DNA from 4 places in the Telluria mixta genome. Region 3 is predicted to be linked to each of the others. Evidence: predicted binding sites of a transcription regulator. Region 3 holds the regulator's gene; each other region holds the start of a gene.
The links. Region 3 encodes sigma-54, which starts transcription at its own class of promoters, with help from an activator protein. Its sites were predicted from a motif close to TGGCANGNAANCTGCTTT; they were not measured.

Region 1 (7,228 bases), 1.0 Mb from region 3:
TTGTGGTGCGGGTTGTTCGGGTTGGCCGGATCGAAGTTCTGGGTGATCGGGTACGGGAAGCTGCGGCGCGTGAACACGTACAGGCTGCGGCGGTACCAGTCTTCCTTGTTGTCCGACACGGTCCAGGCACGGTTGCCGGCGAAGTCGCGCGACTTGCCGCCGCCGTCGCCCTTCTTCAGCACCGGCGGGAACACGGACGGGCCGCCCACCTTGTCGACCAGCAGGCCCGATGCGTACAGCAGCGAGTCGCGGATCTCTTCCGCTTCCAGGCGCTTGCGCGGATACACCGCCAGCAGCTCGTTCTTCGGATCGACCTTCTGCACGTCCGGACGCTCGTTGGAGGCCTGGCGGTACGTGGACGACAGCAGGACCTCGCGGTGCAGCTTCTTCACGTTCCAGCCGCTCTGGACGAAGCCGGTGGCCAGGTGGTCCAGCAGTTCCGGGTGCGTGGGCTTGGCGCCGGCGCGGCCGAAGTCCGCGACGGTGGCGACGATGCCCTTGTCGAAGTACTGCGCCCACACGCGGTTGGCGTACACGCGGGCCGTCAGCGGATTGCTCTCGCTGCTGACCCACTTGGCCAGCGCGGTGCGGCGGCCGGACGATTTATCGGTCGGCTGGATGTCCAGCTTGACGTCCTTGCCGCCCCACAGTGCCGGGATGCCCGGTTCGACGGCTTCCAGCGGTTTCTCGTGGATGCCGGTGAAGCGGATGCGCGTCTCGGGCACTTCCTTGCTCGTCAGCTCGAACGCGGTGGTGTACGTGGCCGAGCCCTTCGCTGGACGCAGCTTGTCGAATTTCTTCAGCTGTTCCTGCAGCGACTTGTACTCTTCATACTTGGCGACGTTCTCCGGCTTGAAGTCGGCGCGGTCCTTTTCCTCGGCCGTGCGCTTCAGGAAGGCGATGATCTCCTGGTCCGACGCGACCGACTGCTTGCGCCAGTTGACCCAGCGGTCCAGCGCGTTCCAGTCCTTCTCCGGCTTGAAGATCGATTCGCGGCTGTCGCTCAGGTAGCGCTCGTTGTAGTACTGGCGGCCTTCGGGACGGACCGTGTCGAGGATCGCCTTCATCTTCGCGCGGATGTCCTTGGTCGCCTCGTTGTACGCGGCCTGCTGCTTCTGGAACTCCTTGTCGAACTCCGTTTCCGAACCCTTGGCCAGCGGCGTCTTCTCGTTGACCGACGTGTTGGCGAAGAAGGCCTGCAGCTGGAAGTATTCCTTCTGGCTGACCTTGTCCATCTTGTGGTTGTGGCAGCGCGCGCAACCGATGGTGGACGCCAGGAAGGTCTCGCCGACCAGGTCCGTCATGTCCGTCTCGATCTGGTACTTGCGCTGCACGAGGTCGCGCGAGTTGAAGTTGTCCGGATAGCCGGCGAGGAAGCCCGTCGCGATGCGCGCTTCCTGGCTTTCCGGCCACAGCTCGTCGCCGGCCAGCTGTTCCTGGATGAAGCGGTTGAACGGCTTGTCCGTGTTGAACGCGTTGATCACGTAGTCGCGGTAGCGCCAGTTGTTCGGGCGGGTGTTATCGTTCTGGAAGCCGGTGCTGTCGGCGTAGCGTGCGAGGTCCAGCCAGCGGCGCGCCTGGCGCTCGCCGAAGTGGTGCGATGCCAGCAGGCGGTCGACCAGCTTCTCGTACGCGTCGGGCGACTTGTCGTTCTCGAACGCCTTCACTTCCTCGGGCGTCGGCAGGATGCCCCAGGTATCGAGCGTGGCGCGGCGGATGAAGGTGGCGCGGTCCGCTTCCGGCGACGGCTTGATGCCCTTCGCTTCCAGCTTCGCGAGCACGTACGCGTCGACGGGCGTGCGCACCCATTTCTTTTGCTTGACCGTGGGCTCGGCCGGCGCCACGGCCGGCGTATACGCCCACGCTTTGGACGCGGCGGCGGCCGGCGCGTCTTTCGCCGGTACGACTGCCGGCTTGTCCTGGTCAGCGGCGGAGACGACCGCCGCTGCGAAGCTCAAGGCGACGGCAAGATACAAAGCCTTGCTTTTCATTTGACTGACTCCCTCATTGGTTCATCCGATCCTAAAAGTTGATGCGCGTGGTGATGGTCTCGCCTCTCTCTTTGCAACTATCGCGCCAGCTCCGCGCAATTGCGTGATTGGATGCCGCAAACCCTTGATTTCTCGGGCTTCCTGCCATGCAGGGCGGTGGTTCTGCGCCTTGTGTGATGACTGCTGGTTTGCGAACAGTGCGCGGCATGCGGTGTTCGCTTTTCAGCAGACATTGGATTAGCCAGCAGTACGAAAGCGCACACCGCCCGCAAATCCGGGGCAAACGATTGGCACGGTAGTTGCAACGATGAAGACACCCCCAACAACAATGAAAGCGACACATGAACATCCTTAAGACCACCATCGCCGCCACCCTGCTCCTCGCCGGCGCCGCATCGTTCGCCCAGGAAGCGGCAGCGCCGGCCGCCGCCAAACCGGCCGCTGCACCGCAGCCGTGGACCTACAAGACGAAGCAGCTCTCGCGCGCCGAGATCGACAAGCTGCTGCTCCAGCCGGGCAAGGTGCTGGTGCTCGACGTGCGCCGTCCGGACGAACTGCCGTCCAAGGGTTCGTTCCCGGTCTTCCTGAGCATCCAGAACGCGGACCTCGAGAAGTACCTGAAATACATCCCGAAAGACCGCCAGATCGTGACCGTGTCCAACCGCGCCCACCGCGCCGGCGCCGCGGGCGACCTGCTGACGCTGCGCGGCTTCAAGGTCGCGGGTGCGGCCGGCACGCTGGACTACGAAGAGCAAGGCGGCGTCGTCGAACACATCAAGCCGCCCGCGCCGCCGGCCGCCGCACCGGCACCGGCCGTGGCCCAGGCGCAGTAACCGTTCGTGACGATGGCCATGAATTACCGCACCGCCGCCAAGGCAGACCTTTATCCGAGCAGCCCCGTCGCGGCGCCGACGGCGCACGCGACCCGCATCCGCCTGTGGGACCTGCCGGTCCGCATCTTCCACTGGTCCCTCGTGATCGCCGTCCTCGTGGCCTTCGTCACCGCCAAGCTGGGCGGCGACTGGATGGACTGGCACGGCCGCGCGGGCCTGGCCATCGTCGGCCTCGTGACGTTCCGCCTCGTGTGGGGCATCGTGGGCTCGACCCATGCCCGCTTCCTGAGCTTCGCCCCGACGCCGGCGCGCCTGCGCGCCTACCTGACGGGCCGCTGGCACGGCATCGGCCACAACCCGCTGGGCGCGCTGTCCGTGTTCGGCCTCCTCGGCCTGCTGGCAGTGCAGGCGGGCACCGGCCTGTTTTCCAACGACGACATCGCGTTCGACGGGCCGCTCTCAAGCCTCGTCGAAAAAGCGCGTTCGGACAGCCTGACGGGCCTGCACCACCAGTTGTCGGACGTGCTGCTCGTGCTGCTCGGATTGCACATCCTCGCGATCGTGTTCTACCTGGTCGTCAAGAGGCACAACCTGATCAAGCCGATGGTCACCGGCTGGAAGCACGCGCAGGGCCGCGTCGCACCGGCGCCGAAGACGCGCGGCGGCAGTCCGCTCGGTCTCGTCATCGCGCTGCTCGTCGCGGCGGCGGTCACGTATGCGGCCAGCGGCAAGCTGCTGCATCAACCGCCTCCGGCGCCCGCGCCCGCGGCCGCGCCGGCGGCGTCCCCTCCACCGACTACCTACAGCAGCACGCCAGGCTGGTAATTCCCAATGCAACGTTTGACCTCTTTTTGCCGGCGCACCCTCGGTGCGCTGGCGTTTTTTTTCATGGGGCTGGTCACGGCCGCTCCCGCCATCACCGACACCGCGGCCACCGCCCACGTGCGCATCCGCCTGCTGGCCGCGGCCGACGCCGTGCATCCCGGCGAGCGGATCCTGTTCGGCGTCGAGCAGACGCTCGATCCGGAATGGCACACCTACTGGATCAATCCCGGCGAGACGGGCGTGCCCACGCGGATTGCCTGGGACCTGCCGGCCGGCGCCAGTGCCGGCGCCATCGCCTGGCCGGTGCCGGAGCGCTTTCGCACGGGGCCCGTCACGAGCTACGGCTACGCGGGACGCGCGACCTTGCTGTCGACCTTGACGGTCCCGCAAGACGCCCGGCCCGGCACGACGTTTCCGGTGCGGGCGCGCGTGAGCTGGCTGGTGTGCAAGGACGTGTGCATTCCGCAGCAGGCGGAGGTCGGCCTCGCGCTGCCCGTGCTGGCCGTCGGCATGCCGTCCGGCGCCGGCGCGCTGGCAGTGGGGCCCGCGCACGCGGCTTTGCCGGCGGCGGCGCCGGGCACCGTCCATGCGGCGACGGATGGCAAGGCGGTCGCACTGACCGTAGCCGGCGCGGGCGTGCGCACCGCGGATCTCGAAGATGCGTGGTTCTATGACGACGCGCGCGGCCGCATCGCGCCGGGTGCCCCGCAAGCGGCGCGCATCGACGGCGACCGCCTGGTGGTGCGGCTGCGCGCGGGTGAGCAGGCCGGCGCGCGCCTGACCGGCGTGCTGGTGGTGAAAACGCACACGGCCGCGCGCGGTTACGCCATCGACACGGCGCTCGCCGCGAGCACGGCACCCATCGCGCTGCCGGAGGACGCGGCGCCGGCGGCCGACGCATCGCTGCCGCTGGCCCTGCTCCTTGCGCTGCTGGGCGGCCTGGTGCTGAACCTGATGCCGTGCGTGTTTCCGGTCCTGTCGATCAAGGCGCTGTCCCTGCTCGATCACGCGCGCGACGATCCGCGCACGGCGCGCCTGCACGGCGTCGCGTACACGCTGGGCGTGCTGGCCAGCTTCGCGCTGCTGGGTGTCGCGCTGATCCTGCTGAAGGCGGGCGGCGCGCAGGCCGGCTGGGGCTTCCAGTTCCAGTCGCCCACGTTCGTGCTGGCCACGGCCTACCTGATGTGCGCCGTCGGGCTGAACCTGTCGGGCGTGTTCGAGGTGGGGGGCACGCTCGCTGGCGTCGGCGACTCGCTCGCGTCCCGTGCCGGCTACGCGGGCAGCTTTTTCACGGGCGTGCTAGCCACCGTGGTCGCGACGCCGTGCACGGCGCCGTTCATGGGCGGTGCCGTCGCGTACGCGCTCGCGCAGCCGCCCGCCGTGCTGGTGGCCGTGTTCCTGGCGATGGGTTTCGGGCTCGCCCTGCCCTATCTGCTGCTCAGCGCACGTCCGGTGCTGCAACGGCACCTGCCCCGTCCCGGTCCCTGGATGGTGCGCGCGCGCCAGGCGTTCGCATTCCCGATGTACGGTGCGGCCGTGTGGCTCGTGTGGGTGCTGGCGCGGCAGAACGGCGTGGATGCCGGCGCCGCCGCGCTGGGCGGCATGGTGGCGCTCGCGTTCGCGGCCTGGTTGTATGGCGCCACGCGCTTTGCGTCCGCGTCGATGCGCGTCGCCGGCGGCATCGGCGCGGCCCTGGTCGTCGTCGCGGCGCTGGCGGTGGGCCATGCCGGCATCCAGCGCGGACAACCGGTCGCCACGACCGACGCCGGCTGGACGCCGTACAGCGCCGAACGCCTGCAGGCGCTGCGTGCGGCCGGCAAGCCGGTGTTCGTGAACCTCACGGCGTCCTGGTGCATCACCTGCCTCGTCAACGAAAGAGTCGCGCTGAGCGACGGCGCGGTCGACGCCGCGTTCCGCCAGGCCGGCATCGCCTACCTGAAAGGCGACTGGACGAGCCAGGACGAACGCATTACCGCCTTGCTCACGCAATTCGGCCGCAGCGGCGTACCGCTCTACATCTTCTATCCGGGGGGCCGGGATTCCCGGCCGGTGGTGCTGCCGCAGCTGCTCACGCCCGGCATCGTGCTCGACACAATCGGTACAGCGCGCAATTGATCCAATTCGGGGTCAGACCCCAAATTCGGGGTCAGAGCACTTTTTTGTGCACGATCCTCGGGGCAAGTTCAGACCCCGTCGTTGGCCGCCCCGACGTCGGTGAGGTAGGCGCCTGCCAGCGTGTTGTTATACTCAGAACCATTGATCGGAAATGTGCTCTGACCCCGAATTGAAGCCAGAATGTGCTCTGACCCCGAATGAAAAAAGCGCCGGCTGACTGCGCCGGCGCTCGTACTGCAGACTTCATTGTCGGTGCCGGATTCACCCCCCAGGCTGTGTCAGCACCGACAACTTGGTCACACCCGACCGCTGGATGTTCGCGATCACCTTGGCGACCGCGCGATACGGCACGCCTTCGTCGGCCTGCAGGCTTACCGCCAGCTCGGGATTCGTGGCCACCACGCTTTTCAGCTCCGGCTCCAGCGCGGCCAGGTCCACTTCGCGCTTGTCGATGTAGATCTTGCTGGCGCCATCGACGCTGACCGTCACGGACTTCGTCGGGTTCGCGGGCTCCGTGGTGGAGGTCTTGGGCAGGTTGATCCGCACCGCGTTGTTCAGCAGCGGCGCGGTCAGGATGAAGACGACCATCAGCACGAGCATCACGTCGACGAGCGGCGTGATGTTGATTTCGCTGACGACGTCGCTGCTGTCTTTTCCGGTCGAGAAGGCCATTACGCTGCCGCTCCCACAGGCTGGGCACCCACGTGCACCGGTTTGCCGGAAGGACGCACGGTTGCCTTGGTCACCCGGAAGCCATTCTTCTGCGCCAGGTTGACGAAGTCGGTGGCGAAATTATCCAGCTCGGCCGCCTTCACTTTCAGGCGGCGCACATAGTAGTTGAATGCCAGCACGGCCGGCACGGCGACGGCGATGCCGATGCCCGTGGCGATCAGCGCTTCGCCGATCGGACCGGCGACCACTTCGATACTGGCCGATCCGCTCTTGCCGATGGCGCCCAGTGCGTTGATGATGCCGAACACCGTGCCGAACAGGCCGACGAACGGCGCCGTGCTGCCGATCGAGGCCAGCACCGCGAGGCCGCTTTCCAGCGACTGGTATTCCTTCTGGATCTGCTGGCGCAGCTGGCGCTCCAGCAGTTCCTGGCGATCCCAGCTGTGCTCGAGGTCGCTGCCAGAGCCGTCGGTGTCATTCACGTACAGCGCTTCGAAGCCGACGTTGGCCAGGCGCGATTTAGGGCTGGCATCGCTGCCCAGCGCCGTCGCCGCGTCCAGCGAGTTGGCACTCCAGAACTTCTGCGTAAACTGTTTATCCTGTTTGCCGACACGCGCGTGCTGCACGGCCTTGGCCAGGATCAGGACCCAGGTGACGATGGAGAACAGCACCAGTCCGTACAGGGCGCCTTGAACGATGAGATTGAGGTATTGAGGAGACATGGAGATGAGCGCCTATAGAGTAAAAAAATCAGGAAAGCTTGAAGTTGAGGGGAACGGTGACCCAGCCGTC
Region 2 (7,228 bases), 330 kb from region 3:
ATGAGGTGCGGAGGAAGTGGTCTGTGTGCTCATAATGAACATTATAGACCCTTCACCATGGCCTGCTCCCGGCGAACGGGACGGACATCTTGCCCACCCCCGTCCAAAAATTACTCGACAGGACTTGCAGCTTCGCAAACCCGTCGCTATAATCATGCCTCCTTTGGCCTGGTAGCTCAGTTGGTAGAGCAGAGGATTGAAAATCCTTGTGTCGGTGGTTCGATTCCGCCCCGGGCCACCAAAGAATTCAGCAGTATTTAACGAAACGCCAACCCATGCAGGTTGGCGTTTTTGTTTCTCGAACGGGATATCATGAACGTCGAAGAGCTGAAGTCATTTTGCCGTGGATTCGCTGGCGCGACCGAAGTGCTGCATGGCGCGCCCACGAACGTTCTTGCATACGCCGTTGGCGGAAAGAACTTCGCTTATTTCAAGACGAGCGAGCCGGAAAAATGGCGTTTCAGCACGAGAGTCTCGACCGACCGTTTTGTGGAACTGACAGACATTCCTGGTGTGAAGCCGGCTCGCTACATGGGACGTTTTCACTGGGTGACGATCGTCCAGGTCGAGCATTTCCCCCCTGCGTATCTGGCGGAACTGGTCGAGTGGTCGTATCGGAAAGCCCTCGGCTCACTCAGCAAAGCCGCACAGCGTGCCATTGCGGGAGATAAGGAAGGATAAGAGAGCGGCAATGCTGCAAAAAAAACGCCACCCGAAGGTGGCGCTTTCTTTTTTTATTACTGCTTATTTAGCCTGCTTGCGACGACGCGAGCGCAGCATTGCACCTGCACCCAGCAGCATCAGCGCAGCGGAAGCCGGTTCCGGAACATTCACCGGCGGGATAACCGCGCCGAAACCGTCGATATAGGCATAACCCGTGTGACCGGTCGGCGAGCAATCGGCCGCCAGAATCGACAACGTGAAATCATGGCCCGACAGCGACGAATCGATTGCGAGCTGTTCGATTTGCCAGGTCGGCGTGTAATACAGGTCGCCAGTCACCGAGAAACGGCCGTCGACGCCACCACCACCCGCACCGGCGTTATACACGCGGTTGATCAGTACGGTACCGGTCGTATCGTCGGTCAGCGTGATCAGCAGTTCGGCCGATTCATCGGCGCTGTGACCGCCGTTTTCCAGCACGGCTTTCCAGGCGAAGAAGACGTTCGCTTCGGTGTAATTCGTCACTTTCTGGCTGAGGACCGAAGCGTTACCGCCGAACGTGGTGTCTTCCACGCGGTACGAATACTGGCCCGAATAGACGGTCGAGCCCAGCAGCCCGCCCAGCAGCGGATCCGACGTGCCTGCGGTATTGATGGCGGAACGGGTGGCCGGCCCCGTGTACAGGCTGCCACCCGGCAGGAACGTTGCCGGCGTCAGTCCGGTATTGCCGATGAACGAACGATTACCCTCCCCAGTCGTCCAGCCGTTCGTATTGCCGTCTTCAAAACCGCCGTTGATAAAGGCGCCGGCGTGTGCGGTACCGGTAATGGCGGTGAATGCGAGGGCAGCGGCCAGCGCAAATTTTAGTTTCATCTCAGTGGTCCTTTCAAGTGGATAAACGTTATAGGTGCAACGAATGCATGCGACACCTTAGCAATTCCCGTGCCACCGCCTTATCTATTTGAAAGAAAATGGATTTTTTAAATGCGCACTGATATAGATCCCAGCACTGTTAAATACTCCGACATTTAAATCGGGTAATTCACCGATGGCTGATGAAACATATGTATTCTTAATACCCGTCGCGCATTCACATTATGGATATACTTTTATTACTATGCGCAAATTATTTTACTTTGAAGAAAATTTGATTATCTGTGATATTTTGAATTAATTCAAAATAGAAATCTATTTAACCGACATCCCATAAATGCAATACCTCTTCCGCAATAACATCAGGAAATTCCTCCTGAAAAAATAATTTTCCTTTTGGAACCCGGCGTATTCCCTGCGAGCGCGGGAAAATACGGTCCAGGTAAGCGGCATCCGCCATGGGAAAGATGATGTCGCTGGCGCCCCACACCATTCGCACCGGCACCGTACTGCGCCTGAGCGCCGCCTCGATGCCCGCGAGCGGGTTCGGCGCCAGGGCGTTGTGGAACGCGTGGTACTGCCTGCGCCGCAGCGGCGTGCTCACCAGCGGTGCCACGTAGTAGTCGATGATGTCGTCCGTGAGCAGCGCAGGGTCGTGGTACACGGCCGCGCCGAACGTCGCGCGCGCCCGATTCCCGTCGGCCAGCCATGTCGCGGTGTCGTCGGCCAGCGTGCCGGCACGGGCCATGTCGAGCACCGGCTGGATCATCGGCGGCGGGCTGTTGGGCTCCGTGTCGCAGTTCGTCAGGAGCAGCGTGCGTACCCGCGCCGGATAGCGGACCAGGAACATCTGCGCGACCGCGCCGCCGCTGTCGGCAGCGACGATGTCGGCCTGGTCGACGCCGAGCGCATCCAGCAGCGCCGCCAGCATCGCCACCTGGGCGGCGGGCGCCACCGACTGGTCCTCCGGGACCTGCGAGTAGCCGAGGCCCGGAAAATCGGGGGCGATGCAGCGCCGGTACGGGGCCAGGCGGTCGATCGCGCCACGCCATTGAAAGCCATTCAGCGGCGCCCCGTGCAGGAACAGCGCCGCCGCGCCCTTGCCCCGCTCGACGTACGCGATGCGGCCGCACGGCAGGTCCACGTAACGCCGCGCGTGACGGTAGCGCTCCACTTCCGTTTGCGGCGCCGCCTGCGCACGGCCAGCCGCCACGGCCGCCGCGGTCATGTACAAGAAATCCCTGCGTTTCATACCGACTCTCCTTCGATGCGTTGGACATGGAAGGATGCTAGTGGCGCGCGCCACGATCTGCGCGCACCGGCGGCCGACAGCGGACACAAACGGATGATTTCCTTGTACATTGGCGAGACGCGTACCGGAGGATCCGATGACCGACCGCCCCGCCTGCTATCCCAGCCCGTCCACCGCCCCGCTGCCGCTCCTCGACGTCCTGACGTCGCCGGTGCCGCCGGGCCGGTTCGATTCGCCCGTGGACGAGCGCCACGTGCTGTGCCTCCACCTGGGCGCGCCGGTGCCGGTGTCGTACCGGGCCGGCAAGGCCGAGCGGCAGGGCGTGCGGTTGCACGGCCAGTTCTGCGTCGTGCCGGGCGGCTCGAGCACCCGCTGGACCCTGTCCCGGCCGGCCACCTCGCTGCTGCTGCGGCTCGCGCCCGCGCACCTGCGTGCCACGGCCGAGGACATGGGACCCGGCGCGCGCACCTTCGACCTCGCGCCGGCGATCCACATCCGCGATCCGCAGATCGAGCGCATCGGCTGGATGATGCAGGCCGAGGACCATGCCGCCCACCCGGGCGGCAGGCTGTTCGCCGACAGCCTCGCGTCGGCACTCGCCGTGCGCCTCGTCGCGCTGCAGTCGCCTTTGACGCCCGTGCCGGCGCGGGCGCTGCCGGCCTGGCGCCTGCGCCACGTCATCGACTATGTCGACGCCCACCTGGACCGCGACCTCACGCTCGCGGAATTGGCCGCCGTCGCGGGGTTCAGTCCTTCGCATTTCAAGGCGTTGTTCAAACAGGCGACAGGTACGCCGGTCCACCGGTTCGTGCTCGAACGGCGCGTGGAACGGGCGCGCCTGCGCCTGCTCGAGGGGCAGGACAGCGTCACGGCGATCGCGCTCGACTGCGGCTTTGCGCATCCGAGCCACATGGCGCGCTGGATGCGCCGGCTGCTGGGGTTCAGCCCCTCGCAGCTCCGCAGTTAGTCAGCGTTTGGGCGGCTGCCCGAACAACGAAAAATCGGGCAGCTTGCCGCGCGCCTGCAGGTCGGCCGCGTCGCCGATGCGCAGGATGGTCGCCGGCCTGCCGTCGAACGCGGGCCAGTCGGGCAATCCCTGGCCGTTCGGCGTGCCCGAGCGCGCGAAGTTCGCCCAGGTGTCGGCCAGGCGCGTGGCCAGCTGCCGGTCGTACGTCGACCACGGCCGCGGATCCTGGCCGAGATGGTCGAACACGTACTGGATCTCGGCGCCATGTCCCGCCCCGCAACCATAGCCGCACGGCGTCAGGGGTTCCGCCGGCCGGTGCGTGAAATAGTAGAGGTAGGGCCGGGCCTTGCCATACTGCGCCTGCAGCGACGCCCAGTACCACGTGCGCCAGCCCCACCAGTCGTTCGTGAGCTGGTCGATGGACGCCCTGGCCTGTGCATCGGTGGCGCCCGGATAAGCAGCCAGCAGGGCGGCGGACGGCGCATGGCCCAGCAGCTTCGTCACGAGCGTCTTGTGGGCGGCGGCCGTGAATTTGTCCGTGCCGAGGATTTCCGGTGCAAGATCCTTGCCCTCTTCCGCATTCCAGCCCGCGAGCAGGGGCACGTCGTTCTGGCGGCGGTTGCGGTACGTCGTCGTCAGGTCTTCGCGCAGCAGATGGCCGTCGACGATCGGATGCGGCGCCCACGCCGGTTTCTGCAGCGCGGCGACGGGCAGCGCGCGCAGGTCCGCGAGGCGCTTCGCCCCTACCGCGCTGGCGAACGTCACGCCCGCCTTCTCCGCGGCCGTGCGGTCGAACAAGGCGTTCTCGCTGGCGTCGATCGGCATCGCGAAGTTGCCGCTTTGCGAGATCGCGCGCTGGAACAGGCCCTTCGCCAGCGGTGACGCGACGAGGACCGCAACCGATTCGCCGCCCGCCGATTCGCCCATGATCGTGACGCGCGCCGGGTCGCCGCCGAAGGCCGCGATATTGTCTTTCACCCAGCGCAGCGCCGCGACCTGGTCTTCCATGCCCTGGTTGCCCGACGCTTTATCCGGCGACTCCGCCGTCAGCTCGGGATGCGCGAAGAAGCCGAAGATGCCAAGGCGGTAATTGATGGTGACGACGACGACACCGCGCCGTGCCAGGTTGCCGCCGTCATAGCCGGGCTGGGCGCCCGTGCCGCCGTAATAGCCGCCGCCGTGGATCCAGACGATGACGGGGAGGTTCTGCGCCTTCGCGGGCGCCCACACGTTCAGGTACAGGCAGTCTTCGCTTTTCGGATCCGGCACCCACTGCGCGGTCTGGGCGCAGGCCGGCGCATAGGCTTGCGCGGACTTCACGCCCGGCCATGGCACGACCGGCTGCGGCGCGCGCCAGCGCAGCTTGCCGACCGGCGGTGCCGCGAACGGCACGCCCAGGAACGTATTCACCCCGTCGGCCGCCGCGCCGACGATTTGCCCTCCCGTGACCCGCACCGGGTCAGTCACCTGGGCCGCCTGGGCCGCACAGGCCAGCAGGCATCCGGCGACAGCTGCCGCACTTCTCATGATGTCTCCTAGATATTTGTCGAAATGACATTCTAACGGCCGTCTTTTCGGACACACCGCTGTGTCAAAAATAATTATCGAAATAATGGTTTTCGCGCCTGCAAAGCTTTGGCACCTCGGATACAGTTATCGACATAATGATTATCGCGATAAGTAATTCGCGGCAGCAGATTATCTGACCCATTTACCGGAGGAATCGAAATGAACCAGTCCATCGCCCGCACGCTGCGCAACGTCTTCGGCGCAGCCGCCCTCACCGTCGCTGCGCTCGGCACGGCCCATGCACAGACCGCCGACGCTTTCTCGTCCGTCAAGCAGATCAATGCGGGCGTACTGAACGTCGGCTACGTCGACGCAGGTCCGGCCAATGGTCCCGTCGTGATCCTGCTGCACGGCTGGCCGTACGACATCCACAGCTACGTCGATGTCGTGCCGCTGCTGACGAAGGCCGGTTACCGCGTGATCGTGCCGCACCTGCGCGGCTACGGCACGACCCGCTTCCTGGATCCGAAGGCCGTGCGCAACGGCGAGCCGGCCGCGCTGGCGCAGGACGTCGTCGACCTGATGGATGCGCTCAAGATCGACAAGGCGACCCTGGCCGGCTACGACTGGGGTGCGCGCAGCGCCGACATCGTCGCCGCGCTGTGGCCCGAGCGCGTGAAGGGGCTGGTGTCCGTGAGCGGCTACCTGATCGGCAGCCAGGAAAGCGGCAAGCAGCCGCTGCCGCCGGCCGCCGAGCTGCAATGGTGGTACCAGTTCTACTTCGCCACCGACCGCGGCGCCGCCGGCTATGCGAAGAATCACCACGATTTCGCCAAGTTGATCTGGAAGACCGCGTCGCCGCAATGGCAGTTCGACGACCGCACGTTCGACCGCAGCGCCGCGTCGCTGGAGAACCCGGACCACGCGGCCATCACGATCTTTAACTACCGCTGGCGCCTCGGCCTGGTCCAGGGCGAAGCAAAGTACGACAAACTGGAACAGCGCCTGGCGACCTTCCCGGCCATCACCGTGCCGACGATCACCCTGGAAGGCGATGCCAACGGCGCCCCGCACCCGGAACCGGCCGCGTACGCCAAGCGTTTCACCGGCAAGTACAAGCACGAACTCATCAAGGGCGGCATCGGCCACAACCTGCCGCAGGAGGCACCGCGCGCGTTCGCCGATGCCGTCATCGCCGTCGACCACCTGTAATCCGCTTTACTCACCTCATCAAAGGAAAAAATCATGAGCAAGATCGACAAGGTTCTCTACACCGGCAAGACCCGCACCACCGGCGGCCGCGAAGGCAGCGCAAAGAGCGACGACGGCCGTCTCGACATCACGCTGTCGCCGCCGGGCAGCCACGGCACGGGCACGAACCCGGAACAGTTGTTCGCCGCGGGCTGGTCGGCCTGCTTCATCGGCGCGCTGGGCCTCGCCGCGCGCGACCGGCATGTAGCACTGCCGGTGGACACCGCCGTCGATGCGGAAGTCGACCTCGGCACCGGCACCGACGGCTATGCGCTGCAGGCGCGGCTGCATGTCAGCCTGCCCGGCGTGCCGCGCGAGGTCGCGCTGGACCTGGTCCATGCCGCGCACCAGACGTGCCCGTATTCGAAAATGTCGCGTGGGAATATCGACGTGAACATCACCGTGGCGTAAGCCTGGAAACGACAACGCCACCGGCTGGTGGCGTTGTCATTCGTTACGGCAAGTCCCCACGATCAGTGGAAGAACAGGTACAGGATGACCAGCACGATAGCCGGTACGCCCATGATCCAGGCCAGGAAATATTTGCCCATGATCGTACTCCTTTCGTTTGTGATTGATCATGGGTTCAGGATGCCGCAGGCGGGCGCGGGCGTCCGTACGGTAATGCACGGAGTGCGCGCGCCGGCCTAGGGTTGTGCGAGGAGCACCTGCAGGTCGTCCCGCCCGATGGCGGCGGCCAACCCGCCTTCCGC
Region 3 (7,228 bases):
GCCGAACGCCTTGGCCAGCAGCGCGATCAGCGCGAATTTCAGCATCACGGGCACGGCCAGCAGGAGCAGGACGACCCACCAGTTCTCGAGCACGAGCTGCACGTTCAGCAGCATGCCGATGGTGATGAAGAAGAGGCCCAGCAGCACGTCGCGGAACGGCTTGATGTCCTCTTCCACTTGATGCTTGTAGGGCGTCTCGGAGATCAGCATGCCGGCCACGAACGCGCCCAGCGCCATCGACAGGCCCGCGTGTTCCGTGATCGCGGCCGCGCCCAGGGTCACGAGCAGCAGGTTCAGCATGAACAGTTCCTGTGAGCGGCGCTTGACGACGATGTTGAACCACTTGCGCATCAGCTTCTGGCCGAAGAACAGCAGCAGCGCCAGCACGGCGGCGGCCTTGATGCCGGCCCACGCGAGCGTCATCGCGAGTTCCTCGGCCGGTTTCGCCAGCGACGGGATCAGGATCAGCAGCGGCACGACGGCGAGGTCCTGGAACAGCAGGATGCCGATGATGCGGCGTCCATGTTCGCTTTCCAGTTCCAGCCGTTCCGTCAGGAGCTTCGAGACGATGGCCGTCGACGACATCGCCAGCGCCCCGCCCAGCGCCAGCGCGGCCTGCCAGCCGATCTGCATCGAGGGCGGCAGGTAGCGCGTCCACAGCGACACGAGCACCGTCACGACGATCGTCAGCACGACCTGCGCGAGCCCGAGCCCGAACACGATGCGGCGCATGGCGCGCAGCTGGGCCAGCGAGAATTCCAGCCCGATGGAGAACATGAGGAAGACGACGCCGAATTCGGCCAGGGCCTGCGTCGTAGTGCCGTTGTCGGCGAGGGCCAGCGCGTGGGGGCCGATCAGCACGCCGACGGCGAGATAGCCCAGCATCGGCGGCAGGTGCAGCATGCGGAACGCGACGACGCCGAGGACCGCGCTGCCCAGCAAAAGCAGAGTGAGTTCGAGGCCTGAGGTCATGTGGCGCGACGGCGAGGTCCCGTAAATATGTTGTTTGTTACGTCTGGCAAGTTTTTTGCTTTCCCAATTCGGATATACTTTGTCTATGAGTGTAACCGATGAAAAAATAATGCTGACAAGTTTTAACGAGGCCCAGGCCCAGCGGGCGCTGGAACTGGCCCGCGAGGCGCTGGATATCGAAGGCGAGGCGATCCGCAAGCTGTCCGCGCGCCTCGGCCGCGACGACAGCGTGCCGCGCGCCGTCGCGCTGATGATGGCGTGCAAAGGCCGCGTCGTCGTGTCGGGCATGGGCAAGTCGGGCCACATCGGCCGCAAGATCGCCGCGACGCTGGCCTCGACCGGCACCCCGGCACTGTTCCTGCACCCGGGCGAAGCCGCGCACGGCGACCTCGGCATGGTGACGGCGCAGGACGTGCTGATCGCCATCTCGTATTCCGGCGAAAGCAGCGAACTGGCCATCGTGATCCCGGCCGTCAAGCGCATGAACGTGCCCGTCATCGCCATCACGGGCAAGCCCGAATCGAGCCTGGCCCTGGCGGCGGACGTGCACCTGGACGTGGCCGTCGAGAAGGAAGCCTGCCCGCTGAACCTGGCGCCGACCGCCAGCACCACCGCGACCCTCGCGCTGGGCGATGCGCTGGCCGTCGCGCTGCTCGAACTGCGCGGCTTCAAATCGGACGATTTCGCACGCTCGCATCCGGGCGGCGCGCTCGGACGCCGCCTGCTCACGCACGTGCGCGACGTGATGCGCAGCGGCGACGCGGTGCCGAAGGTGAAACCGGACGCGCTCCTCACGGACGCGCTGCTGGAAATCTCGCACAAGGGCATGGGCATGACGGCCATCGTCGACGATGCCGGCCGCCCCGTCGGCGTGTTCACGGACGGCGACCTGCGCCGCCTGATCGAAAAAGCCCAGGATTTCAGCAAGCTCGTGATCCGCGACGTGATGCATCCGAATCCGCGCCGCGTGCATCCGGAACAGCTGGCGGTGGATGCCGTCGCCGTGATGGAAGAATTCCGCATCAACCAGATGCTCGTCACCGATGCGGACGGCGTGCTGGTGGGCGCACTGCACATCCACGACCTCACGCGCGCCAAGGTGATCTGATGGTGACTCCGCTGGCACACATGGAGCGCGCGGCGCGCGTGAAAGTCATGATCTTCGACGTCGACGGCGTCCTCACCGACGGCAGCCTGACCTATGGCCCGGACGGCGAAGTCACGAAGACGTTCTACGTGCTGGACGGCCTCGGCATCCAGCTGCTGAACCGCACCGGCGTACAGACGGCGATCATCAGCGCGCGCACGTCGCCCATCGTCATCAAGCGAGCTAGCGATCTCGGGATCACGCACGTGTTCCAGGGGCAGCACGACAAGCGCCTCGCGTTCGCCGAGCTGTTGAACAAGACCGGCGTGACGGCGGAGGAGTGCGGCTACATCGGCGACGACGTGATCGACCTGCCGCTGTTTACACGTGTGGGCTTTGCGGTGACGGTGCCGAGCGGGCATCCGGAAGTGCAGTACCGCGCCCATTATGTGACGAAGAACCCGGGCGGCCGCGGCGCCGTGCGCGAAGTCTGCGACATGGTGATGCGTGCCCAGGGCACCTACGAACAGGCGCTCGCGCCTTACTTCGGATAAGAGAAACCATGGCTCCCGCAAGCTACAAGCGTACCGCGCACCGCTGGCGCCTGCTGCTCCTGATGCTGTTCGCCGTGTTTTGCGCGTTCGGCAGCTTCTGGCTCGTGCAGGTGATGCAGGGCGATGAGAACGCGGCGGGCTTCAATGCCGGCAACGAGCCGGACTACATCGTCGACAACTTCAGCTGGGTGCGCATGTCGGAGGCCGGCAAGCCGCGCTACGTGATCTCGGGCGAACGCCTGACGCACCGCCCGGTCGACAATACGGCGCTCGTCGACAAGCCGGTCGTGCAGAGTCTCACCGACGAGCATCCGCCGATGACGATGACGTCCAACAGCGCGCTCGTGAGCCAGAACCAGAACCAGATCGACCTGACGGGCAACGTCGACATCCGGCGTCCGGCCGCCCCGGGTGCGGAGCCGATGCGGATCCGCACCGAGGTGTTGACGATCCTGCCGGACGACGAGATCGCGAAGACCGACAAGCCGGTCCACATGACGCTCGGCGCCGCATCGGTCGACGCGGTGGGCATGGTGGCCAACAACGCCACGCAGCAGATCGCGCTGGGTGGCCGCGGCAAGATGACCTATCCGCCACGCCAGTCGCGCGCAAGCCCTCAGGCAAGCCATTAGAGAGGACAATCGAATGAAAAAAATACTCGCCGCCGCCATCTTCCTGCTGGTGCCGCTGGCTGCCTCGGCCGAAAAGGCGGACGCGCTCAAGCCCGTCGACATTGCGTTCGACAACGCCAACGTCGACCAGGTGACGCAGAATTACGTCGCCACCGGCAACGTCATCATCACGCGCGGCACCATGATCCTGAAATCCGACCGCGCCGAGGTCAAGGTAGCGCCGGACGGTTGGCGCACCTTCATCCTCACGGCCAATCCCGGCAAGCTCGCGACCTTCCGCCAGAAGCGCGACGGCGGCCCCGACCTGTGGGGCGAAGGCCAGGCCCAGCGCATCGAATACGACGAGCGCAGCGACCTCGTGAAGCTGTTCTCGAAGGCCGTCATCCGCCAGCTCGAGGGCAAGAAGGTCACGCAGGAGATGGCCAGCGAATTCATTTCCTACGACAACCGCAACGAGAAGCTGCTTGGCCTGAACGACGCCAACGGCACGGACAAGCCGGGCAACGGCCGCGGCAGCATCACGCTGCAGCCGCGCCGCGCGACGGCGGCACCGGCCCCCGCTCCGGCAGGCAAGCAATGACGGAGGCGCGCACGATGGAAGCAGGGACGCAGGCGCCGCCGGCCGAATGCGGCGGCAGCACGCTCGTCGTCAAGGGGCTGCAGAAGAGCTATGGCAAGCGCCTCGTCGTCCGTGACGTGTCGCTGCAGGTCGCATGCGGCGAGGTCGTCGGCCTGCTGGGTCCGAACGGCGCGGGCAAGACGACGTCGTTCTACATGATCGTGGGCCTCGTGCCGTCGGACGCCGGCAGCATCGACATCAACGGCACCGACATCACGAGCCTGCCGATCCACCGGCGCGCGCTGCTGGGTCTGTCGTACCTGCCGCAGGAAGCGTCGGTGTTCCGCAAGCTGACGGTGGAAGAGAACATCCGCGCCGTGCTGGAATTGCAGCGCGAGAACGGCAAGCCGCTCACCAAGGCGCGCATCACCGAACGTCTCGACGAGCTGCTGGCCGAGCTGCAGATCGAGAAGCTGCGCGAGAGTCCGGCGCTGTCGCTGTCCGGTGGCGAACGCCGCCGTGTGGAGATCGCGCGCGCGCTCGCGACCAATCCGCGCTTCGTGCTGCTGGACGAACCGTTCGCCGGCGTGGATCCAATTGCCGTCATCGAGATCCAACGTATCGTGCGCTTCCTGAAGGAGCGCGGCATCGGCGTGCTGATCACGGACCACAATGTGCGCGAGACGCTGGGCATCTGCGACCGCGCCTACATCATCAACCAGGGGGCGGTGCTGGCATCCGGCCGACCCGACGACATCATCGCCAACGAATCGGTGCGCCGCGTCTACCTGGGCGAACACTTCCGAATGTAGTCATGAAACAGACGCTGCAACTCAAGACCTCACAGCACCTTGCACTGACGCCGCAACTGCAGCAGTCGATCCGCCTGCTGCAGCTGTCCACGCTCGAGCTCCACCAGGAAATCGAGCAGGTCCTGAGCGAGAATCCGCTGCTCGAACGGCTCGACGATCCGCTCGACCGCTCCGTGCGCCTGCTGGCGGACGGTGCCATAAATAACGCCACCATCGGCGCGCCGGCGTCATCGCAGGCGGGCGAGGCGCCCGCCGCCCAGGGCAACGGCGAAGAAGGCGGCAGTGCGCCCGCCGAGAGCGGCAATGGCGAAGGCGGTGACGCCGGCGGCGACAGCGGAGAAGGTGGCGGCGAAGGCGGCGAGGACTGGGGCGAATACGGCCGCAGCGGCAGCGGCGGCGGCGAGGAGGAGGACGGCCGCCCGCAGCTGGAGGCGAGCCCCGTCACCCTGCGCGAACATTTGATGGAACAGGTGCGCATGACGTGCTGCGCGGCGCGCGACTGCGCGCTCGTGGAGCTCGTCGTCGATGCGCTCGACGACAACGGCTATCTGGAAGAACCGCTGGAAGACATCCACGCGCGCCTGCCGGAAGAACTGGAAATCGAGTTCGAGGAATTGCGCACGGCGCTCGCTCTCGTGCAAAGCATGGACCCGCCCGGCGTGGGCGCGCGCAGCGCGGCCGAATGCCTGGCCCTGCAGATCCGCCGCATGCCCGGTGTGCCGATGGTCACGCGGCGCATGGCGCTCGTCATCGTCGAAAAATACCTGACGTGGTTCGCGCAGCGCGAATTCAACAAGCTGAAGAAGGCGCTCGATTGCGACGACGAAGACCTGCGCGAAGCCCAGGCCGTCATCCGCCAGTGCAATCCGCATCCGGGCGCGGCGTTCGCGTCGGACGTGTCGGACTTCGTGGTTCCCGACGTGATCGTGCGCCGCGCCAAGGATGGCTGGAGCGTGCAACTGAATCCGGAAGTGATGCCGCGCCTGCGCGTGAACAGCCTGTACGCCTCGCTGATGAAGCAGGGCAAATCGGAAACGCAGATGAACGCGCAGTTGCAGGAAGCCAAGTGGCTCATCAAGAACATGCGCCAGCGCTTCGACACGATCCTCCGTGTAGCTCAGGCAATTGTCGATCGCCAGCGCAACTTTTTTTCCCATGGCGCAGTCGCGATGCGGCCCCTTGTTTTACGTGAGATAGCTGATACACTAGGTCTACACGAGAGCACAATTTCTCGAGTCACAACTCAGAAATATATGCTGACCCCGCACGGCATGTTCGAGTTGAAGTATTTCTTCGGGAGTCACGTTGCCACCGAAGCGGGAGGCGAAGCATCGTCGACGGCAATACGGGCACTCATCGTTCAACTGACAGGAGCAGAAGACCCCAAGAACCCTTTATCCGACAGCAAGATCGCGGAGATGCTAGGGGAACAGGGAATGGTTATCGCGCGACGCACGGTTGCGAAGTACCGTGAGGCGCTGAAGATCCCACCCGTTAGTCTCCGCAAATCCCTGTAGCAAAGCTCTTGCAACACCACTGGCCCATTGCGCCGGATGCGCGCACTTGACGGCAGTGCATCTTCAAAGGAGTGTGTATGAATCTCACAATCAGCGGACATCATCTCGATGTAACTCCAGCCATCCGAGAATACGTACAGAACAAGCTCGAACGCATCACCCGTCATTTCGATCAAGTGATCGACTCCCACGTCATCCTCTGCATCGACAATCTCACCGAGAAAGAAAAACGCCAGAAAGCCGAGATCAACCTGCGCCTCGCGGGCAAGATCGTCCATGTCGCCAGTGCCGCGCACGACCTATACGCCGCGATCGACATGTTGATGGACCGCCTGGACCGCCAGGTCGTCAAATACAAGCAAATGCTCAAGGATCATGACAACGCGTGTATCAAGCGCATGTCCGAGGGTGGGGAGGAAGAGCCCGCCGCGGCGTGATGCCACGCGTGCAGTAGCACCAGAAACGAAGGGCGCATCGGCGCCCTTTTCGTTTTTATGGGCGCTACAATGTCGGTCTGATTATTTCAATAACAACGAGACATGACCGACTACGTTTTATCGCGGGTCGCCAACCGCACCGGCATCATCACCCTGGACCGCCCGAAGGCATTGAACTCGCTGTCGCTGGACATGGTCCGCGCGCTCACCGCCACGCTGCTCGCCTGGCGCATCGATGCCGGCATCGACGCCGTCGTCATCAAGAGCAGCAGCGACAAGGCCTTGTGCGCCGGCGGCGACATCCGCTTTTTCCACGAAGCGGGCAGGGCCACGCCGCAGACGGGCAGCCCGCTGCTGGAAGATTTTTTCACCGAGGAATACGCGCTCAATCACCTCATTCACTTTTATCCGAAGCCGTTCATCTCCCTGATGGACGGCGTCGTGATGGGCGGCGGCATGGGCATCGCGCAGGGCGGGCCGGACTGCGGCCTGCGCATCGTGACGGAGCGCTCGAAGATCGCCATGCCTGAAGTGAACATCGGCCTGTTCCCGGACGTGGGCGGCAGCCATTTTCTTTCGCATGCACCGGGCCGCCTGGGCCACTACCTCGGCGTGACGGGCGTGACCATCGGCGCGGCGGACGCGATCTACGTCGGTC
Region 4 (7,228 bases), 870 kb from region 3:
GCGAACCAGTCGTCGCCGATGCGGTACTGTACGCCGCGTTCGTCGGCCGTGTACTGGACGGCCTGGATCGCCACGCCATTGCCGCGCGTGATCTGCACGAGGGCGCCCGATTTGAGGTCGCGCTCGAACAGGTCGCCGTTGCGCACGACGACGGCGCGGGTGCGGGCGCGGTTGTACAGCATTTCCGGGCTGTCCAGCTTCGCCTGCTCGGCATCCGTCACCTGCGCCGCGGTGCCGGCCTTCGCCGCGTTCACGCGATACGTGTCGCGCAGCGGCGAGCCGGCGCGCTTCTGTTTATAGATGACCTGCTTGCCATCCCAGTTCCACCACGCCGCTTCCACGGGAGGACCGATCCAGTCGGGGTTGGCCATGGCCTGGTCGAGGGTCACGGGCGTCGAGGCGGCGGCGGGTAGCGCCAGCAGTGCGGCGAAAACGGTAAGGACAGGGAGTCGCATCATCAGTCGGGTGGATAAATGAAGAACAAGAATGCTTTTCTTGGTGAGAAATTGCAAAAAAGCATTCTAGCTCAGCCGACTCTGGTGCTGGGCGGATTCGCGAGCGGGGAGTGGCGCGCGTGCGTAAGTACGGTGGCGTACACAAGCAATATTGCGGCGCACAAAAAACAACGCCCGGCCAATGCCGGGCGTGTGGAGACGATGTGGTCAGCTGGTATTATGCAGCTGCTTTCGGCTTCGCGTATTCGCCCATCCACAGTTCGGTCGGCTCCTGAGCCAGCCACAGTTCGGACGGAGCGGTCAGCGACGGGTTGCGCACGAACATCACGATGCGGGTGACGACGGCGGCTGCGGCGATGGCGACGGTGAGGTATTCGATCGGGGTCATGATGTGTATCCTTGGCTTGATTAATTGTTCGGCGTTTCGCGGACGGCTTCCGGTGCCAGCGCGGCTGCGCAGAACGGGCCCAGGATGATGATGCCGGCTTGCTGCTGCATCTTGCGGCGGGCCAGGGCGCCACTGCCCGGTTGGGCGGCGTCCGGGACGATCAGGCCGCCGTGCGCTTCGTACAGTTCGATCGCAAACTTGCGGATCTTGCCCAAGGTGTCGGCAATGTGCTGGCGCAGCGTCTTGTTCTGCGCCTGGGTGATCGTTGCGGTGTTCATGGTCATCTCCGGTAAGAAATCTGTCGTGTTGCGATGCAGTATAGGGACAACCACGTCATAAATGAACTTTTGATTTGTGATGCTTCCTATGTGTTTCGTGAATATTTTCTGTGCGACAACTAATGTTGATCCGCACCCTGAAATTCGGAACATGAATATCTGAGTGGCTGGCCCGGAACTTGCATATCCAAAGGGCATGAAACCGCCGTCCAAGGTCCAGCGCACCCTGCGCATCGTCGTCGTCAACACCGCGTCCAGCGAGGCCGCGGATGCCGCCGCGCTCGCCGCGCAGGCAAGGCGCAACACGGCACTGCGCATCGGTCTGCTGGAATCGGGCTACGACATCGTCGCCTCGCTCCCCGCCGACATCTTCCTGCCCGAGCGGATCGCCCAGATCCAGCCGGACATGATCATCATCGACAGCGAATCGGACGCGCGCGACGTCCTCGAACATATCGTGATCGCCACGCGCGACGAGCCGCGGCCCATCGTCCTGTTCACGGACGACCAGACGCCGTCCAGCATGGATGCCGCGATCGAGGCGGGCGTCAGCGCGTACATCGTGGACGGGCTGCAGGCCGAGCGCGTGAAACCGGTGCTGGACGTGGCCATGAAGCGCTTCCACCGCGAGCAGAAGCTGCTGGACGAGCTGTCCGACACGCGCCGCCAGCTCGCCGACCGCAAGCTGATCGAACGGGCCAAGGGCGTGCTCATGGCGCGCAACCGGCTGACGGAGGAAGAGGCCTACCAGCGGCTGCGCAGCATGGCGATGAACAAGAAGCTCAAGCTGGCCGAAGTCGCCCAGCGCATCCTCGACGTCGAGGATCTATTAGGCTAAACAAAGGATACGATGGCTCACGCATTCATCGCCGGCTCGGACCGGCCGGAAAAGACCGTGATCAGGGCCGGCTTCATGCCCCTGACGGATTGCGCGTCCCTCGTCATGGCGTCCGTGCTCGGGCTGGACGACAAATACGGCATCAAGCTCGAACTCGCGCGCCAGCATTCGTGGTCGGGCATGCGCGACCGCCTGTTGCAGGGCGAGATCGATGCGGCGCACGTGCTCTATGGCTTGCTGTACGGCGTGGAGAACGGCATCGGCACGGCACCCACGCGGATGGCCGTGCTGATGAATCTGTCACGGAATGGCCAGGCCATTACCCTGTCGCGCGCACTGGCCAGCCAGGGCGTGACGGATCTCGGTACCTTGGCCGCCGCCATGCGCAGGGGGACCCGCCGCTTCACGTTCGCGCACACGTTCCCGACCGGGAACCACGCGATGCTTCTCTATTACTGGCTGGCGGCGGGCGGCATCGATCCCGTGCGCGACGCCCAGGTCGTGACAGTTCCGCCCAGCCAGATGGCCGTGAACCTGGCGGCCGGCCACATGGACGGCTTTTGCGCGGGCGAACCGTGGAGCGCCCGCGCCCAGCTGGACGGCAGCGGCTTCACCGTCGCGACGAGCCAGGACATCTGGCCCGACCACCCCGGCAAGGCGCTCGGCGCGACGGCTGCCTTCGTCGACGCGAATCCGCACGCGTGCCGCTCGCTGATCGCGGCCGTGCTGGAAGCGGGGCGCTGGCTCGACGCGTCGGAAGAGAACCGGGACGCGGCGGCCGAGGTCCTGGCCAGTCCCGCCTACGTGAACGCGGACCGCCGGGCCATCGCCGCGCGCCTGCATGGTGAATATGACAATGGCCTGGGACGGCGCTGGATCGATCCCGACCCCGTGCGTTTCCACGACGACGGCGAGGCGAATTTCCCGTACCTGTCCGACGCGATGTGGTTCATGACCCAGCACCGGCGCTGGGGCCTGCTGCGCGACAACGTCGATTATGCGGTCGTGGCCGGCCGCGTGAACCGCGTGGGCCTGTACCGCGAGGCGGCCGTGCTGGCCGGCGTGCCGGCGTCGTCCACCCTGATGCGCCGCTCCGTGCTCATGGACGGCAAGGTCTGGGATGGTTCCGACCCGGACACGTATATCTCATCCTTTCCCATCCGCCGCGAATATTGCGCTACGTCTAGCTGATGCTTCATTTACGTGCGTCATAAGCGTGCATGGTGCACTGCAATGAAGCGTGCAAGGCCCGGTAAATACGGTCTCCCCCCTGAAAACCATCTGGCACGGGTCTTGCAAATACGGAGGTAAAGGATCAACGGCGATCCCTGAGTAAAAAGCGCCGGTCCAACGAGGGACCGGCAACAGGACAACGGCGTCCGCTGCACCCGCTTGAACGATTTCTGGAATCGTCTTCGCGGCCAGGCAGCGGGCGCCTTTTCGTTTTCAAGAAGGGAATAATAATGGCCGGCAAAGCAAACAGTATCAAGCTATTCTCCTTTGATACGCCCCAGATGCGCGCGTTCCACCTGACCTGGGTGGCCTTCTTCGTCTGCTTCTTCGCCTGGTTCGCCTGCGCACCGCTGATGCCGGTGATCAAGGGCGAGTTCCATTTGTCGGTCAGCCAGATCGCCGACATCAACATCGCGGCCGTCGCCATCACCATCATCGTGCGCCTGATCATCGGCCCGCTGTGCGACCGCTTCGGTCCGCGCAAGGCCTACACCGGCCTGCTGGCGCTGGGCGCGATCCCCGTGCTGGGCGTCGCCATGGCCCAGAGCTATGAAAGCTTCCTGCTGTTCCGCCTCGGCATCGGTGCCGTCGGCGCCAGCTTCGTGATCACCCAGTATCACACCTCCGTCATGTTCGGCCCGAAGGTCGTCGGCACCGCCAACGCGGCATCGGCCGGCTGGGGCAACAGCGGCGGCGGCGTCGCGCAGGCCACGATGCCGCTGATCATGGGCGCCATGATCATGCTGGGCGTGAGCGAGACGATGGGCTGGCGTGCCGCCCTGGTCGTGCCGGGCGTGATGATGCTCATCATGGCCGTCGTCTACTACAAGTTCACCCAGGATTGCCCGGAAGGTAACTTCACCGAACTGCGCGCCGCCGGCGTGCCGTTCGAAGCGGGCGGCAAGGGCGGCTGGGCGAGCTTCTTCGAAGCCTGCCGCAACTACCGCGCCTGGCTGCTGTTCATCACCTACGGCGCCTGCTTCGGCATCGAACTGTTCATCCACAACGTGGCCGCCACCTATTACGTCGACCACTTCGGCCTGTCGCTGAAACAGGCCGGCATGGCCGCCGGCAGCTTCGGCCTGCTGGCCCTGTTCGCCCGTGCCCTGGGCGGCTGGATCTCGGACAAGGTCGCGGCCCGCGGCGATTTGAACAGCCGCGTGAACCTGCTGTTCGTGCTGATGCTGGGCGAGGGCCTCGGCCTGCTGTGGTTCTCGCAGACGACCAGCGTCACGCTGGCCATCGTCGCCATGCTCGCCTTCGGCCTGTGCACCCACATGGCGTGCGGCTCGACCTACGCACTGGTGCCGTTCGTGAATCCGAAAGCGCTGGGCGGCGTGGCCGGCATCGTCGGCGCGGGCGGCAACGTCGGCGCCGTGCTGGCCGGCTTCCTGATGAAGGGCACCGGCGACGTGCGCCAGACCCTCCTGATCCTCGGCGGTGCCGTGCTCGTCTCGGCGCTGTGCGCGATCGGCGTGCGCTTCACGCTGACCGTACCCGAAACGCCGGCACCCGCTGCCGCCTGAATTTAATACAAGTCGTCGCATTCCAGGAGTCGCAACATGAAACTGATCGTCATCGGCCACGGCATGGTGGGCCATAAATTCCTCGAAACCCTGTTCGCGGAAGCCAAGCAGGATGCCCATTTCCACGTCACCGTGCTGTGCGAAGAACCGCGCCCGGCCTACGACCGCGTGCACCTGTCCGCGTTCTTCTCGGGCACGACGGCCGACCAGCTGTCGCTCGTCGCCCCGGGCTTCTTCGAGCAGCACGCCGGCCAGGTCGACCTGAAGCTGAACGCGAAGGCCGTCGCCGTCGACCGCGATGCGAAAACCGTCACGCTGGCCGATGGCGCAGTGCTCTCCTACGACAAGCTGGTGTTCGCGACGGGTTCCTACCCGTTCGTGCCGCCGGTCCCGGGCAAGGAGCGCGACGACATCTTCGTCTACCGCACCATCGAAGACCTGGAAAAGATGACGGAATGCGGCGCCCGTTCGAAATCCGGCGTCGTCGTCGGCGGCGGCCTGCTGGGCCTCGAATGCGCCAAGGCGCTGCGCGACATGAACCTGGACACGCACGTCGTGGAATTCGCGCCGCGCCTGATGGCCGTGCAGGTCGACGACCTCGGTGGCCGCGTGCTGCGCAGGAAGATCGAAGAACTGGGCGTCAACGTCCACACGCAGAAGAACACGCTGCAGATCGTCGCCGGCGAGTCGGCCACGCACCGCATGGAATTCGCGGACGGCAGCTTTCTCGAAGCGGACATGATCGTGTTCTCGGCCGGCATCCGCCCGCGCGACGAACTGGCCAAGGCCGCCGGCCTGGCATTGGGCCCGCGCGGCGGCATCGCCATCGACGACGCCTGCCTCGCATCCGACCCGCACATCTACGCCATCGGCGAGTGCGCCTCGTGGGGCGGCCAGACGTTCGGCCTCGTGGCACCGGGTTACGAAATGGCCCGCATCGTCGCACGCGCGCTGATCGGCCAGGAAGCCGCCTTCGCCGGCGCCGACATGAGCACCAAGCTGAAGCTGATGGGCGTGGATGTCGCGTCGATCGGCGACGCGCACGGCAACACGCCGGGCGCACGCAGCTTCCAGTTCACGGACGAGCGCAAGCAGGTCTATAAAAAGATCGTCGTGTCCGACTGCGGCAAGAAGCTGCTGGGCGCCGTGCTGATCGGCGATGCGGCCGAATACGGCAGCCTGCTGCAGATGATGCTGAACGATATGGAACTGCCGGAATCGCCGGAATTCCTGATCCTGCCGCAGCTCGAGGGCGGCGCCCGTCCGGCGCTGGGCGTCGATGCGCTGCCCGCGGCCGCGCAGGTCTGCTCGTGCAATGCCGTCACCAAGGGCACCATCGCCGACGCGGTGGCCGGCGGCGCGTGCGACATCGGCGCGATCAAGTCGTGCACGAATGCGGGCACGTCGTGCGGCGGCTGCGTGCCGCTCGTCACGCAGATCATGAAGTCCGAGATGGCGAAGGCCGGCATGGCCGTCAACAACCACCTGTGCGAACACTTCCCGTACTCGCGCCAGGAACTGCACCACCTGATCCGCGTGGGCGGCATCAAGAGCTTCGGCGAACTGCTGCACAAGCACGGCACGGGTCTGGGCTGCGACATCTGCAAGCCGGTGGCTGCCAACATCCTCGCGTCGACGTGGAACGACTTCGTGCTGAAGCCCGAGCACGCGAGCCTGCAGGATTCGAACGACTACTTCCTCGGCAACATCCAGAAGGACGGCACGTATTCCGTCGTCCCGCGCATGCCGGGCGGCGAAGTGACGCCGGACGGCCTGATCGCCGTGGGCGCGGTCGCGAAGAAATACGGCCTGTACACCAAGATCACGGGCGGCCAGCGCGTCGACCTGTTCGGCGCCCGCGTGGACCAGCTGCCGGCGATCTGGGAAGAGCTGATCGCGGCCGGCTTCGAATCCGGCCACGCCTACGGCAAGTCGCTGCGCACGGTGAAATCGTGCGTGGGCTCGACGTGGTGCCGCTACGGCGTGGGCGATTCCGTCGGCTTCGCGATCGCGCTGGAAAACCGCTACAAGGGCCTGCGCGCGCCGCACAAGATCAAGTTCGGCGTGTCCGGCTGCACCCGCGAGTGCGCCGAAGCGCAGGGCAAGGACGTGGGCCTGATCGCCACCGAGAAGGGCTGGAACCTGTACGTATGCGGCAACGGCGGCATGAAGCCCCGTCACGCGGAACTGATCGCATCGGACCTGGATGAAGCGACCGTCGTGAAGCTGGTCGACCGCTTCCTGATGTTCTACGTGCGCACCGCCGACCGCCTGCAGCGCACCAGCACGTGGCGCGAGAACCTGGAAGGCGGCCTGGATTACCTGAAGCAGGTCGTCATCGACGACAAGCTGGGCATCGCCGCCGAACTGGAAGCCGACATGCAGCGCGTGGTCGACACGTATGCCGACGAGTGGAAGAACGCCGTCGAAGACCCGGCCGTGCGCCAGCGCTTCCGCAGCTTCGTCAACACCGACGGCACGGACGACAACATCGTGTTCATGCCGGAACG

Region 1: the regulator sigma-54 is predicted to act here: its motif matches at 2,062-2,079, upstream of P0M04_RS02065 (DUF1549 and DUF1553 domain-containing protein).
Region 2: the regulator sigma-54 is predicted to act here: its motif matches at 1,594-1,611, upstream of P0M04_RS05255 (PEP-CTERM sorting domain-containing protein).
Region 4: the regulator sigma-54 is predicted to act here: its motif matches at 1,290-1,307, upstream of P0M04_RS02820 (ANTAR domain-containing response regulator).

The regions. Positions count from the first base shown of each region.
Region 1 covers NZ_CP119520.1:464,486-471,713, forward strand. Annotated here, with positions in the region: gene P0M04_RS02065 (DUF1549 and DUF1553 domain-containing protein) at 1-1,991, opposite strand, end outside; gene P0M04_RS02070 (rhodanese-like domain-containing protein) at 2,333-2,824, shown strand; gene P0M04_RS02075 (cytochrome b/b6 domain-containing protein) at 2,843-3,649, shown strand; gene P0M04_RS02080 (protein-disulfide reductase DsbD family protein) at 3,656-5,764, shown strand; gene P0M04_RS02085 (ExbD/TolR family protein) at 6,026-6,436, opposite strand; gene P0M04_RS02090 (MotA/TolQ/ExbB proton channel family protein) at 6,436-7,158, opposite strand; gene P0M04_RS02095 (energy transducer TonB) at 7,187-7,228, opposite strand, start outside.
Region 2 covers NZ_CP119520.1:1,181,325-1,188,552, forward strand. Annotated here, with positions in the region: gene P0M04_RS05240 (FAD-dependent monooxygenase) at 1-33, opposite strand, end outside; tRNA gene P0M04_RS05245 (tRNA-Phe) at 166-241, shown strand; gene P0M04_RS05250 (MmcQ/YjbR family DNA-binding protein) at 313-681, shown strand; gene P0M04_RS05255 (PEP-CTERM sorting domain-containing protein) at 745-1,536, opposite strand; gene P0M04_RS05260 (alpha/beta fold hydrolase) at 1,856-2,788, opposite strand; gene P0M04_RS05265 (AraC family transcriptional regulator) at 2,925-3,755, shown strand; gene P0M04_RS05270 (carboxylesterase/lipase family protein) at 3,756-5,282, opposite strand; gene P0M04_RS05275 (alpha/beta fold hydrolase) at 5,484-6,476, shown strand; gene P0M04_RS05280 (organic hydroperoxide resistance protein) at 6,510-6,926, shown strand; gene P0M04_RS05285 (DEAD/DEAH box helicase) at 7,163-7,228, opposite strand, start outside.
Region 3 covers NZ_CP119520.1:1,507,005-1,514,232, reverse strand. Annotated here, with positions in the region: gene P0M04_RS06655 (monovalent cation:proton antiporter family protein) at 1-972, opposite strand, end outside; gene P0M04_RS06650 (KpsF/GutQ family sugar-phosphate isomerase) at 1,058-2,080, shown strand; gene P0M04_RS06645 (KdsC family phosphatase) at 2,080-2,613, shown strand; gene lptC (LPS export ABC transporter periplasmic protein LptC) at 2,622-3,245, shown strand; gene lptA (lipopolysaccharide transport periplasmic protein LptA) at 3,259-3,825, shown strand; gene lptB (LPS export ABC transporter ATP-binding protein) at 3,822-4,616, shown strand; gene P0M04_RS06625 (RNA polymerase factor sigma-54) at 4,619-6,133, shown strand; gene hpf (ribosome hibernation-promoting factor, HPF/YfiA family) at 6,211-6,570, shown strand; gene P0M04_RS06615 (enoyl-CoA hydratase/isomerase family protein) at 6,673-7,228, shown strand, end outside.
Region 4 covers NZ_CP119520.1:638,208-645,435, reverse strand. Annotated here, with positions in the region: gene P0M04_RS02835 (S9 family peptidase) at 1-455, opposite strand, end outside; gene P0M04_RS02830 (hypothetical protein) at 673-843, opposite strand; gene P0M04_RS02825 (hypothetical protein) at 864-1,121, opposite strand; gene P0M04_RS02820 (ANTAR domain-containing response regulator) at 1,318-1,959, shown strand; gene P0M04_RS02815 (CmpA/NrtA family ABC transporter substrate-binding protein) at 1,972-3,150, shown strand; gene P0M04_RS02810 (MFS transporter) at 3,423-4,718, shown strand; gene nirB (nitrite reductase large subunit NirB) at 4,755-7,228, shown strand, end outside.